One region of the Mesorhizobium sp. M0772 genome, then DNA from elsewhere that is predicted to be linked to it. Evidence: predicted binding sites of a transcription regulator. Region 1 holds the regulator's gene; the other holds the start of a gene.

Region 1 (7,212 bases):
AAAGCCCGCTCGCCCAGTACGGCCTGGTTTCCGCTCCCGACGCCGAACGTCAGGGCCAGCGCGACGCCTTCGCCGCTGGAAAGACAATGTAATCAACGGACGGATCAGGGCGCGGATGAACTCCGCGCCCTGACTTCGCCGCTTGCCGCAACGGCTGCGGCGATCTGAATTTTCCCTGGGGTGGGTTATGTCGTCCTTGCTCGTACTCGCCATAGTCATCGCCATAGGCGTGGTCGCTTTTGTGGTCGGCCGCCAGCGCGCCGCGGCGCAGGATACCGGCAAGGTCAAGCCGCATTCGCGCGCGCATTATCATGGCTGGTGGGCCTTTCTGCTCGCGGTCCTGCCTGCCGTCCTTTTGCTCGCCGTCTGGGATATCGGCTCTTCCTTCTATCTCGACCGGCATATCCATGCCGCTTTGCCCGAGCGCACCGCCGACACAAAGGTGGCCAGCGAAGCGCTCGACGCCAGCCTGGTGAAGAGCCTGGCCAAGGGCCTGCGCCGGCTCGATGGCGATACCGCACTTCCCGCTACTTTCGCCGAATTGCAGCCGCTGCTCGCCGCCAAGGGCGTGGCACTGGCCAGCGACACCCAGGACTATATGATTCCGATCGCGGTCGAGGCGAACCAGGTCCAGGACCGGCTCGGCCTGTTCAGCGCCGTGCTGACCTTCGCGCTGTCGGTCGCCGGCGCCTTCTATGCGCTGAGGCAGATCGCGCCGCGCGCCAGGGCGCGCAACAATGTCGAGAAGCTGATGCTGTGGGGGCTGCTTGCGGCCTCGACCATCGCCATCCTGACCACGGTCGGCATCGTGCTGTCGATGCTGTTCCAGACCATCACCTTCTTCGAGAGCGTGTCGCCGATGAGCTTCTTCTTCGGCACGGTGTGGGATCCGCGTTTCGCCGCCGCCGGTTCCGGCGGCAGCCAGGGTCAGTTCGGCCTGATCCCGCTTCTCGCCGGCACGCTCTACATCGCCGCCGTCGCCCTTCTGGTGGCAGTGCCGGTCGGGCTGATGTCGGCGGTCTACATGTCCGAATATGCCTCGCGCGGTGTGCGCTCGGTGGTCAAGCCGGCGTTGGAACTGCTGGCCGGCATTCCGACCATCGTCTACGGCATCTTCGCCGTTGTCACGCTCGGACCGTTCTTGCGCGACCTGTCGGCGGCACTCACCGGCGGCTCGCCCTTCATCCAGGGCCAGAGCATCTTCACCGCCGGTCTGGTGATGGGCGTCATGCTGATCCCGGTCGTGTCCTCTTTGTCCGACGACATCATCACCGCGGTGCCGCGCGCAATGCGTGACGGCTCGCTCGGCCTCGGCGCCACGCGCTCCGAGACGATCAAGCGGGTGATCCTGCCGGCGGCACTGCCCGGCATCGTCGGCGCCATCCTGTTGACGGCGTCGCGCGCCATCGGCGAGACGATGATCGTCGTGCTGGCGGCGGGCGTCGCCGCCAATCTGACGGCCAATCCGTTCGAGGCGATGACGACCATCACCGTCAAGATCGTCAACCAGCTGACCGGCGATCTCGAGTTCAACTCGCCGCAGACGCTGGTCGCCTTCGCGCTCGGCCTGACGCTGTTCGCGCTGACGCTGGTGATGAACATCGTCGCCCTCTACATCGTGCGCAAGTACCGGGAGCAGTACGAATGACCGACATCCCCCTGGACACGATGGCGGGTGCCGTCGCGCGTCCGCGCCGCGACATCGGGCTGAAGGCGCGCTATGCCGCCGAACGCCGGTTCCGCATCTATGGCGTGATTGCGATCTCGGTGGGCCTGGCGTTCCTGGCCATCATGCTGATCACCATCGTCTCGAAAGGCTACACCGCCTTCTGGCAGACGACGGTGACGCTGCCGGTCACCTTCGACGAGAAGGTGATCGATCCCTCCGGCAAGCGCGCCACCGACCCTACCGTGCTGATCAAGGCGAACTATCCCAAGCTCGCCGAAAACGCGCTGGTGGCCAGGCTCGGCATCGATCCGGCCAACAAGCCGATGATGCTGAAGCTCAAGGGCTTCCTGTCGGAAGGCGCCCGCGTCCAGCTGCGCGACATCGTCTCCGCCGATCCGTCGGTGATCGGCAGGACGCGTGACGTCGACATCCTGGCTGCCGCGAACCTCGACTCGGCCTTCAAGGGTCAGATCGACCTCGGCGTCGATGAAGCGCGCCGCAAGGTGTCCAACCAGCAGATCGACTGGATGAACAAGCTTAAAGCCGACGGCGTGATGGCCGAGCATTTCAACACCGGCCTGTTCACCTATGGCGCCTCCAGCCGGCCCGAAACGTCGGGCATGGGCGTGGCGATCATCGGCTCGTTCTACATGATGGTGATCGTGCTGTTGCTGGCGCTGCCGATCGGCGTCGCCGCCTCGATCTATCTCGAGGAATTCGCCAAGAAGAACCGCTTCACCGACCTGATCGAGGTCAACATCAACAATCTCGCGGCGGTGCCGTCGATCGTCTTCGGTCTGCTTGGCCTTGCCGTGTTCATCAACTTCCTCGGCATGCCGCGCTCGGCTTCCTTCGTCGGCGGCCTGGTGCTGACCTTGATGACATTGCCGACCATAATCATCGCCACGCGCGCCGCCCTCGCCGCGGTGCCGCCGTCGATCCGCTCGGCGGCCCTAGGTCTCGGCGCCTCCAAGATGCAGATGGTGTTCCATCACATCCTGCCGCTTGCCGCCCCAGGCATCCTTACCGGCACCATCATCGGCCTGGCGCGTGCGCTCGGCGAGACAGCACCGCTGCTCTTGATCGGCATGGTCGCTTTCGTCGCCGATTATCCGGCGACGCCTTTCGATCCGGCGACCGCGCTGCCGGTTCAGATCTATATGTGGGCAAACGAGGCTGAGCGCGCTTTTGTCGAGCGCATGTCCGGCGCCATCATCATCCTGCTCGTCTTCCTCATGGCCATGAACATCACCGCGATCGTGCTCCGGCGCCGGTTCGAGCGGCGCTGGTAGAAAAAAGGCAATTTGGTATGAACATCATGACCGAACAGTCCCTTGAGCATGCAGTGGGCGACAAAATGAACGCCAAGTCGAACGAAGTCATCAAGATGCGCGGCGACAAGGTCGGCGTCTTCTACGGCGAGAAGCAGGCGTTGTTCGACGTCAATCTCGACGTCCGCCAGAACCAGGTGACGGCGCTGATCGGCCCGTCCGGCTGCGGCAAGTCGACCTTCCTGCGCTGCCTCAACCGCATGAACGACACCATCGATTCGGCGCGGGTGACCGGCAAGATCACGCTCGATGAAGACGACATCTACGACAAGAACATCGATGTCGTCGAACTGCGCGCACGCGTCGGCATGGTGTTCCAGAAACCCAATCCGTTCCCGAAGTCGATCTACGAGAACGTCGCCTACGGCCCGCGCATCCATGGGCTGGCCAAGCGCAAGTCCGACATGGACCAGATCGTCGAGCAGAGCCTGAAGAAGGCGGCGATCTGGAACGAGGTCAAGGACCGCCTGCAGGAGCCCGGCACCGGCCTGTCCGGCGGCCAGCAGCAGCGCCTGTGCATCGCGCGCGCCATCGCCGTGTCGCCGGAGGTGATCCTGATGGATGAGCCCTGCTCGGCGCTTGATCCGATCGCCACCGCCCGTGTCGAGGAGTTGATCGACGAACTGCGCCAGAACTACACGATCGTCATCGTCACCCACTCGATGCAGCAGGCGGCGCGCGTGTCGCAGCGCACGGCGATGTTCCATCTCGGCTATCTCGTCGAGGAGGGCGCAACCGACAAGATGTTCACCAACCCCGACGACAAGCGCACCCAGGATTACATTACCGGCCGCTTCGGCTGAGCCTCCGGCGGGTGAATTTTCAGGCACGAGGACCAAGATCATGGGTGAACATACCGTCGCCTCCTTCGATGAAGAGCTCGGGCAGATCAGCAAGCTGATCCGCGACATGGGCGATCTGGCAGGCTCGATGGTCAGCGGCTCGACCAGGGCGCTGCTCAATTCGGACAATGCGCTGGCACAGCGTGTCGTTTCCGACGACGCCATCATGGATGCGCGCCAGCGCGAACTGGACGACCGCGCCATCACGCTGATCGCCAAGCGCCAGCCGATGGCCAACGATCTGCGCGCCGTGGTCGGCTCGATCCGCATGGCGGGCGACCTCGAGCGCATCGGCGATCTCGCCAAGAACATCGCCAAACGCGTCGGCACCGTGGGCTTGAGCGTCACGCCGCGCGACTTCTCGCACTCCATCGATGCCATGGCGCAACTGGTGCTGATCCAGGTGCAAGGCGTCGTCGAGGAATATGCCGCCACCGATGCGGCAGCTCTTGCAAAACTCAGGAATGACGACGAGCGCATCGACGTCAAATACACGTCCGTGTTTCGTGAGCTTTTGACCTACATGATGGAAGACCCTCGCAACATCACCGCCTGCACGCATCTCTTGTTCTGCGCCAAGAATCTTGAGCGCATCGGCGATCATGTCACCAACATCGCCGAAAATGCGTATTATGTGCTGACCGGCCAGCAATTGCCCGCCAATCGTCCGAAGCAGGACGAGACGGCGATGGCCACGCCGGCCTGATGAGGGTGAACTGCCTATGATCGCGCCACGCATCATGGTCGTGGAGGACGAGGAGCCGCTGGGCGTGCTCCTCCGCTACAACCTCGAATCCGAAGGCTATCAGGTCGAGGTGGTGACACGCGGCGACGAGGCCGAGATCCGCCTGCAGGAAAACGTGCCCGATCTCCTGGTGCTCGACTGGATGGTGCCCGCTGTTTCCGGCATCGAGCTCTGCCGGCGGCTTAGAGTGCGGCCCGAAACCGAGCGGCTGCCGATCATCATGCTGACCGCGCGCGGTGAGGAAAGCGATCGCGTGCGCGGCCTGTCCACCGGTGCCGACGACTATCTGGTCAAGCCATTCTCGACGCCGGAGTTCATGGCGCGCGTGAAGGCGCTGCTGCGCCGGGCCAAGCCGGAAGTGCTGTCCAGCGTGCTCAAGGTCGGCGACATCGTGCTCGACCGCGAGTCGCACCGTGTCTACCGCAAGAAGAGCGAGATCAGGCTCGGACCGACCGAGTTCCGGCTGCTCGAATTCATGATGCGCCATCCCGGCCGCGTGTTCTCGCGCAGCCAACTGCTCGACAATGTCTGGGGCGAGACGATCTATATCGACGAGCGAACCGTCGACGTCCATGTCGGGCGCTTACGCAAAGCGGTCAACAACGGCCGCATGCCGGATGTCATCCGTACCATTCGCGGCGCCGGCTACGCGATCAGGGAAGACTAGGATGCTGCGCGTCGCGCCGTTGCCGGCCATTCAGGCGACATGCTTGCCGGATTTGGCCTGAATGCCCGGCGCGAAAATCTCCTGATCGACGAAGCCGAGCGCGCGCATGGCACAGCCTTCGCGGATCAGCGGCAGCTCGTTGGGCTCGGTGTCGAAGGAGATCGACTTCGAGTGCTGGCCGCCGGCGGTCTGGGCGATCGCTTCGCGCAATGCCGGCTCGATCAGGTCGAAGGCGGCGGCGCTGACGCCAACCATGGCGACAGGCGCCGGGTCGATCAGCGCAAACAGGCTGCCGAGGCCGAAGCCGAGCGCCTCACCGGCCTTGCGATAGGCTTCGCGCTCCGGGCCATCGGTTTCGCGGGCGCGCGCGGCGAGTGCGCGCATATCAGCGTCGCCGATATCGACCGGCTCGGCATCTTCGCTCATCATTTTGGCGCTGCGCCAGATGGCGTAGTTTCCGGCATAGGCCTCGACGCAGCCGCGCCGCCCGCAGCGGCAGAGCGCGCCGCCCGGACGGTGGATCATGTGGCCGAACTCGCCGCCCGAGGAATGGGTGCCGGTGAACAGTTCGCCTTTCAGCACCAGCCCCATGCCGATGCCGTGCGACAAGAGGATCGCGATGAAATTGTCGCGGTAGCGCTCGGGCTGGCGCCATTGCAGGGCCACCGCCATCATATTGCAGTCGTTCTCCATGGTGGCAGGAATGCCGAATTCCGCTTCCAACATGTCGGCGAAGGCAATGTCGGTCAGTGGCGTGATTGGCGACCACAGCATGGCCCGCGCCTGCGAATCGGTGATGCCCTGGATGCCCATGGCAATGCGGGCGATGCTCTGGACATCGAGGTCCGGGTCCGCGAGACGCCGCCCGACGATTGCTACGCATTCGCCGATCAGCTCGTCGCGCGGCATGGTCAGCGTGTCGAGCCGGCGCTGTTCTTCCGCGACCACCTGGCCGGCATAGTCGATGACGGTGACGGAGAGGAAGTTCAGCGACAGCACCACGGTCATGACCGCCGCCGCTTCCGGGTTGAGGCCAAGGCCGACCTGCGGCCGGCCGCGTTTCAGCGAGCCGGTCTCGCCAGGCTTGCCTTCAATCAGGATGCCTTCTTGAATTAGATCAGACGAGATTGCCGATATCGTCGAATGGCTGAGGCCGGTGGTCGCCGCAATCTCGGTCCGCGACGGCTGGCCGGCCCGGCGCACGGCCGAAATCACCATCGCACGGTTGCGACGGCGCAGATCGTCGTGGCGGATCCCAACCGACATTTGTTTCCTCCCGGCCTCCTCGCGCCTCATGATAGTGAAGGCGTTCGACGGCACCAGCCAAATATTGGCAGACGCCGGCAGCCCTGTCATTGTTTATTGCGGAGCTCGAAAAAATTCGGCAACGCCATCAGAATCCATCATAATCGATGTTGACAGTGCCTTATCATTGAACCAGTATTTTTTCGAGGCTCGAAAAAATGGAGCCTCTTTGTGCAGGCCTTCGGGCCGGTTTTGTCGCGCCGTGGGCGGCGCAGGGAGGGTTATAATGAACAGATTTGCAGCCGCCATGCTGGCGGGTGTCGCCATGTCGCTGGCGCTGATGTCGGTCGCGCAGGCGAAGGACAAGGTCATCGGCGTGTCGTGGTCGAACTTCCAGGAAGAGCGCTGGAAGACCGACGAGGCGGCGATGAAAACGGCGATCGAGGCTGCCGGCGACAAGTACATTTCGGCCGACGCGCAGTCCAATCCCGGCAAGCAGCTGACCGACGTCGAAAGCCTGATCTCGCAGGGCGCCAACTCGCTGATCATCCTGGCGCAGGACGCCTCGGCCGTCGGCCCGGCGGTGCAGAAGGCGCTGGACGAAGGCATTCCGGTCGTCGGCTATGACCGCCTGATCGAGAACAAGGACGTCTTCTACCTGACCTTCGACAACAAGGAAGTCGGCCGCATGCAGGCCCGCGAAGTGTTCAAGG
Region 2 (7,212 bases), on a different contig from region 1:
GGACGCTGCGATCTGGCTGCTCGGCTCGACCGGCGCAAGTGCTGTCAAACACCTCGAACGTGACCCGCGCTGCGCCGTGGAGATCGTCGACAATGAGGCCGGCATCCTGCTGCATCTCGGCCTGCGCGGCGTCGCCACCATAGAAGCTATGGCGCCGAACCGCTTCAAACGGCTGCTGCACAAATATCTCGGCCCGGAGGCGACCTGGAACCGCTGGTTCATCGACAATGTCGCCGACATCGGCCATCCGGACGGGCGCCTGATCCGGCTCGCCCCGGAGAGCACCTTCACCAACAATGTGTCGTTCTTCAAAACCGGCCCAGAACTGGCGTGGCCGCCAAAGCCGTAAGCACCGCGTCATCGGCTGGCACAATCGTGTCGCATTGGTCAGCGGCAAGGCCTCGTGGTAAAAGCCGCCTCGACCCGGAGTTTTTGCGATGAACAAATTCACCCCCGCGACGAGCAACAAATTCCCGCCGGCAAAGCTCGGCGCACGCAGCGTCGACGAGATCACCGGCAGCCGCCGCTTGCGGCGCATGCGCAAGGCCGACTGGTCGCGCCGCCTGGTGCAGGAAAACCGGCTTACGGTGAACGATCTGATCTGGCCGATCTTCGTGATCGACGGCAAGAACACGCGCGAGCCGATCGCCGCCATGCCCGGCGTCTTCCGCCTGTCGCTGGACCTCGCCGTCAAGGAGGCCGAGCGGGCCGCTAAGCTCGGCATTCCGGCGATCGCCACCTTCCCCAATGTTGAACTCAGCCTGCGCGACCAGACGGGATCGCACATCCTCGACCCGGAAAACATAATCAACCGCGCCACCCGCGCCATCAAGGACGCAGTGCCCGAGATCGGCATCATCACCGATGCCGCGCTCGATCCGTTCACCTCGCACGGCCATGACGGCATCTTGCGCGACGGCATCATCGTCAATGACGAGACAGTGGAACAGGTGACCGCCGCGGCCGTCATCCAGGCAGCGGCCGGCGCCGACATCATCGCGCCGTCCGACATGATGGACGGCCGCATCGGCGCCATCCGCGACGCACTCGACGCCAACGGTTTTTCGGATGTGGCGATCATGTCCTATGCGACGAAATTCGCCTCCGCCTTCTACGGCCCCTACCGCGAGGCGGTCGGCACCGCCGGCCTGCTCAAGGGCGACAAGAAGACCTACTATCTCGACCACGCCAATTCCGACGAAGCGGTGCGCGAGGCCGAGCAGGATATCGCCGAGGGCGCCGACATGCTGATGGTCAAGCCCGGCCTGCCCTATCTCGACATCATCCGCCGGCTGAAGGACGAGTTCCAGATGCCGACCTTCGCCTACCAGGTGTCAGGCGAATATTCGATGATCAAGGCGGCGGCCGCCAATGGCTGGATCGACGGCGAAAAGGCAATGCTGGAGAGCCTGCTCGCCTTCAAGCGCGCCGGCTGCGACGGCATCCTGACTTACTTCGCGCCGGAAGTGGCGCAAATGCTGAAGGGATAAATTCACTCCAGCACATAACTCTCTTTGACATTTCTTGTTTCGAAGTCCAGCCGACCACGCCCGCAAACCGACATGTCTTGGAACAAGTCGGGATTCTTGATGCCTGCTTCGACACAGGCTTCTCTCAATTTGGCGGTGCAAATGACGATGCCCATGTTCTTCTGTTTGAAGATATGCGCATCGCCAACAATCTCCTCCTTGAAATAGAAGCACGCGCCTCCGGCGCGGTCGTAGTGGACGCCTCCATTCTCGCCGATCAAAAGCCTAAACTTCGACGATTCGAGATCCACGGCATCAATCTTGCGAACGATGTCGCAAAGGTAGTGCTTTGGTTCGATCGGCTTTCCGCTCAAATAGAATACGTCGCAGTCGTTAAACACGACCCCATCGGGGTCGACTGACTGCAGAACTTCCTTCAGGCGCTCGGATACAAGCCAGTAACAATGAAAATCTTCTAAGTCTTTTGGTGGCCTGCAATAGGCTGTCGCTTCAGGCCGTAGCCTGGGCGTCTCCGGGTACTCAGGAAAGCCGTATCCCCCAAACTCCGTCGGCCCGAGCAGTATGCGGGGTGGCGGCACCAAAGCTTGGGCGTTTTCCAGCTGAAGACAATGGGACCCGCCGCGATATGTCGGTCCGATCTGGAAGAATTTTCCATGTTTCTTGAATTTCGCCTCTTTGCGGAAAACCCGCTCTGGGACTTGAGCTGGCCTATTCTGCGGGCGGTTCCGGTTGGCAAACAGTTTTGCAATGAGTGAAATAATGGTCACGTGCGCGCCTGCTCAGTTTACCGACTTTCGAGTTCAAGACTAAATCGCGTGAGAGTACCCGTCCACCTGCTTCGCGCCCGAAGTGGCGCAAATGCTGAAGGGTTAGCCGGAACCCTGATACACCGGGTTCCGGCTTTTCCTCACGCCTTCGGCAAATAAGGGATCGTTCCAGCGAGATCGGTATCGTCGATCAGTTGGAAGCGGCTGTCGCTGCCCTTCCGGCGCTCCGCCACAAACGGAGCGTATTGCGGATCGTTGGTGAAGGCTTCGGCTGCCTTTGCCGACGGAAACGCCATGATGGCGATCAGGCTGGTGTCGAGCGGCTTGCCCTCCAGCGTCTTCACATTGCCGCTGCGGGCGAGATACTTGCCGCCATGCTTGTGGACGAGGTCATGCACCGAAGCGGCATAGGCCGGCACCCATTTGTCGTCCTTCACCTTGATGTCTGCGATCACGTAAGCGGTCATTGTCCAACTCCTCATCGATCGGCACCGGACTGCCCGGTGACGTGACCGCTGCCTCGCATGGCGGCGCCGGACCGCTCCAGTCACAGAACTGTACCGGGGGTGCCAGTACAGCTTCTGTACTGGCTGAACTCAGGTTTTCTGAATAAGGTCCGGCAACATCTTTTGGAGCTCACCACATGACACAAGCCGGTTACAAGCAATTCTGCCCGCTCTCCATGGCCGCCGAGCTGCTCTGCACACGCTGGACCATGGTGCTGCTGCGCGAACTGGTGGCGGGATCGACCCGCTTCAACGATTTGCGCCGCGGCGTGCCGAAAATGTCGCCAACCCTTCTGTCGCAACGGCTCAAGGACCTCGAGGCCGGCGGCATCGTCGAGCGGACCGAGATCGCGACCGAGAAGGGCGTGTTCGAATACCGGCTGACCGAGGCGGGCCGGGATTTGCGCCCGGTTGTCGAGGCGATGGGGTTTTGGGGCCAGAAATGGGTCGAGGCCAGGCTGTCGCTCAAAAACCTCGATCCGTCGCTGCTGATGTGGGACATGCGGCGCAATCTGAACCCCAGCCCGCTGCCGGACGGGCGCACCGTGATACAATTCCTGTACCATGACCTGCCGGCGTCAAAACGATCGTGGTGGCTGATCGTCGAAAAGCAGGGCGAGGTCGATCTTTGCTGGTACGATCCGGGCTTCGACGTCGATCTCTACGTCTCGACCGATCTGTGCACCATGACCTCGATCTGGATGGGGCTGACGACAGTTCATAAGGAACGCGACAAGATCAGCCTGACCGGCGATCTCGACGTCGCCGGCAAGATGCAGATCTGGCTTGGGCTCAGCCCGTTTGCGGTGATGCCGAAGCGCGTGGCGGCTTGAGGTCCCTGCGCATTCCACAGATCGGCTTGCCTCTAAAAACTACTTGCGATATGCAATCGGTTTGGATACTGATTGCAAATCGCAACTGGTCACCAAAGGGAGTCTTCCTTGTCCAAACTGCGCGTCAATGCCTTCACCTTGTCGCTCGACGGTTTCGGCGCCGGTCCTGACCAGGACCTGCAAAATCCGCTCGGCGTTGGTGGCGAAGATCTGCACAAATGGATGACCGGCACCCGCACCTTCCACGAGATGGTCGGCAAGGATGGCGGCACCACCGATGTGGACGACCGGTTCACCATCGGCAGCTTCCACAATGTCGGCGCCTGGATCCTCGGCCGCAACATGTTCGGCCCAATCCGCGGCGAATGGCCGGACGAGAGCTGGAAAGGCTGGTGGGGCGACAACCCGCCCTATCATGTGCCGACCTTCGTGCTGACCCATCACAAGCGCGACCCCATTGCGATGGAAGGCGGCACCGTTTTCCACTTCGTCACCGGCGGCATCCACGCCGCGCTCGAACAAGCAAAGGCCGCGGCCGGCGGCAAGGATGTCCGCGTCGGCGGCGGCGTTTCCACCATCCGGCAATATCTGCAAGAGAAGCTCATCGACGAGTTGCATCTGGCCGTGTCGCCAGTGTTGCTCGGGAGGGGCGAGAGCCTGTTTGCCGGGCTGGATATGCTGAAGCTGGGTTACCAGTGCACCGAGCAGGTGGCGACAGCGCTCGCCACGCATGTGACGATCAAGCGGGTGTAGTGGCGAAGTGATAGGCGCAGGCTTCTTTCTCCCCGTTCTACGGGGAGAAATGCCCGGCAGGCAATGAGGGGCAGCGCTGCTTTGGAGGTTAGCAGCGTCCGACGGCTGTGAATTCGTCGCCGGAGCTGCCCCTCATCCGCCCTTCCGGCACCTTCTCCCCGTGAAACGGGGAGAAGGAAAAGTGCTCAATACTTCTCCGGCACGTAAAGCTCGCGCGGCAGGACCTGGCGCTCGTACTCCGGGTTGAACACCCGCTCGGGCAGCGTGATTTCTTCGTGCGGCACGTCCTCATAGGGCAGCTGTTTGAGGAGATGGTCGATGCAGTTCAGCCGCGCCCGCTTCTTGTCGTTGCCTTCGACGATGTACCACGGTGCCTCTGGGATGTTGGTGCGGGCAAACGTCTCTTCCTTGGCCTTGGTGTACTGCTCCCAGCGCACGCGCGACTGCAGGTCCATCGGCGACAGCTTCCACTGCTTCATCGGGTCGTGGATGCGCATCATGAAGCGCATCTGCTGTTCCTCGTCGGTGATCGAGAACCAGTATTTGACCAGCGTGACGCCGGAGCGGACCAGCATGCGCTCGAACTCCGGCACGTCGCGGAAGAACTCTTCGACCTGATCGGGTTCGGCAAAGCCCATCACCCGCTCGACGCCGGAGCGGTTGTACCAGGAGCGGTCGAACAGCACGATCTCGCCGCCGGCCGGCAGATGCGGCACGTAGCGCTGGAAATACCATTGTGACTTTTCGCGCTCGGTCGGCGCCGGCAGCGCCACGACGCGGCAGATGCGCGGGTTGAGGCGCTGGGTGATGCGCTTGATGACGCCGCCCTTGCCGGCGGAATCACGGCCCTCGAAAACCACCACCAGCTTCTTCTTGTGGTAGGCAACCCAGGACTGCAGCTTGATCAGTTCCGACTGCAAGCCGATCAGGTCGCGGAAATACTGCATGCGATCGATCGACGGCGGATGCGCGTTCTTGTAGATCTTGGCGATCTCCAACGACAGCGCCGGCTCCGAGATTTCCAGCTCATAGTCCTCGTCGAGCGTGTCGGCGAGTTCGGCTTCCAGCCAATCCCTGGCCGCAGAATTCTGCTTTAGCTCATTCATTTCCACTGCTCCGCTTGCCGGCTGACATGAAACCCTGAGCCGACTTGATATAGGCCGGCAATGACGGTTTTATTGCAAGCCGCCGGCCAGCCGGTCTTCACTGCAAAGCAGCGAGGCATTGCCGATCCAGCGCCCTGGCATGGCGACAAGCCGCTCAAATTGTCCTACAAATAGCGGACCCGTTCGGGCTTCCCCGCCCTTTCCTGCTAAAACCGCCTCCCCACCAAAACTACGAGGATCAGACATGGAATACCGCACGCTTGGCCGTTCCGGCTTGAAAGTTTCGGCGCTGACCTTGGGAACCATGACCTTCGGCGGCAGCGGGCCGTTCGCTGCCGTCGGCAATTCCGATCTCGCGGAGGCCTCGCGCATCATCGACACTTGCATCGATGCCGGCATCAATCTCATCGACACCGCCAATGTCTATTCCAACGGTCTGTCGGAAGAGATCATCGGCGAGGCGCTCGGCGGCAAGCGCAAGAACGACGTGCTGATCGCCTCCAAAGCGCGCATGCGGATCGGCAAGGGCCCCAATGACGAAGGCCTGTCGCGCCATCATCTGATCCGCGAATGCGAGAAGAGCCTGAAGCGCCTCAGGACCGATGTCATCGACATCTATTTCCTGCACGAATGGGACGGCGCGACGCCGCTCGAGGAAACCATCGCCGCGCTCGACACGCTGGTTGCCCAGGGCAAGATCCGCTATGTCGGCTGCTCCAACTATTCCGGCTGGCAGGTCATGAAGGCGCTCGGCATCAGCGACAGCCAGCACCAGCCGCGCTTCGTCACCCAGCAGATCCACTACACGCTGGAAGCACGCGAGGCCGAGTATGAGCTCTTGCCGATCTCGGTCGACCAGGGCCTTGGCGTTTTGGTGTGGAGCCCGCTCGCCGGCGGCCTGCTGTCGGGAAAATACCGCCGCGACAGTCCGACGGCGCGCCAGATCGGCGGCTGGTCGGAACCCCCGATCCGCGACGAGGATCGGCTGTGGCGGATTGTCGACGTGCTGGTCGATATCGGTGCGGCACGCGGCGTTTCGGCGGCCCAGGTGGCGCTGGCCTGGCTGCTTGGCCGGCCGGCCGTCAGCTCGCTGGTGATCGGGGCGCGCAACGAAGCCCAGTTGAAAGACAATCTCGCCGCGGCGAGCCTGACGCTGTCCTTTGATGAACGCCAGCGTCTCGATGCCGTCAGCCGGCCTCCGGTGCTCTATCCCTACTGGCACCAGCAGTTTACGGCGAAGGACCGCTTCGGCCCGGCCGATCTGGTTATGGACCGCAGCGTCATCTGACTTAAGGGCGCCGGAAGCCGCTAGCCCGCGATAAACCGCCAGACCTGCGGATCGGGCTCGATCTGGCCGCTGAGCACGAAATATTTGTAGAGCACGAGCAGGCAGATCGCCTGCTCGGCCCGCTCGTCGGCGAATTTGCGGCAATAGGCGTTGGCCGCCGCAACGATGCGCTGGGCCTCGGCCGGATGCTGCTCGAGATGATGCACCCGCTCGGCCAGATCGCTGAAGTCGGGCGCCAGCGGCACATAATGGACATCGGGCTCGAGCTGCCCCTCGGCGAACCAGGTCTCGTAAGTCGGCGGCGGCATCAGGCAGAGCGAGTTCGAGCTCATGATCCATTTCAGATTGGTCGCGACATCATTGCCTTCGAGCGAGATGATGTAGCGGTAGCGGCGCTGCTGATCGATGCTGAGATAGGGCTTGCGGTATTCCGCAGGTGCTGTCGCCCTCGGCGTGCCGACATCGCAGA

The links. The regulator PhoB, encoded in region 1, activates phosphate uptake and scavenging genes when phosphate is short. The targets are predictions, from matches to a motif close to TGTCATNNANCTGTCAT.
Region 2: the regulator PhoB is predicted to act here: its motif matches at 5,516-5,532, upstream of ppk2 (polyphosphate kinase 2).

Annotation. Positions count from the first base shown of each region.
Region 1 covers NZ_JAMYPB010000042.1:722-7,933, reverse strand. The annotation lists gene NKI06_RS23340 (substrate-binding domain-containing protein) at 1-92, shown strand, start outside; gene pstC (phosphate ABC transporter permease subunit PstC) at 188-1,648, shown strand; gene pstA (phosphate ABC transporter permease PstA) at 1,645-2,961, shown strand; gene pstB (phosphate ABC transporter ATP-binding protein PstB) at 2,979-3,803, shown strand; gene phoU (phosphate signaling complex protein PhoU) at 3,844-4,548, shown strand; gene phoB (phosphate regulon transcriptional regulator PhoB) at 4,565-5,254, shown strand; gene NKI06_RS23310 (ROK family protein) at 5,285-6,520, opposite strand; gene xylF (D-xylose ABC transporter substrate-binding protein) at 6,786-7,212, shown strand, end outside.
Region 2 covers NZ_JAMYPB010000012.1:79,914-87,125, forward strand. The annotation lists gene NKI06_RS11215 (pyridoxamine 5'-phosphate oxidase family protein) at 1-349, shown strand, start outside; gene hemB (porphobilinogen synthase) at 438-1,490, shown strand; gene NKI06_RS11225 (imm11 family protein) at 1,493-2,257, opposite strand; gene NKI06_RS11230 (DUF1330 domain-containing protein) at 2,398-2,724, opposite strand; gene NKI06_RS11235 (winged helix-turn-helix transcriptional regulator) at 2,901-3,596, shown strand; gene NKI06_RS11240 (dihydrofolate reductase family protein) at 3,705-4,349, shown strand; gene ppk2 (polyphosphate kinase 2) at 4,535-5,455, opposite strand; gene NKI06_RS11250 (aldo/keto reductase) at 5,700-6,743, shown strand; gene NKI06_RS11255 (glycosyl transferase family 90) at 6,764-7,212, opposite strand, start outside.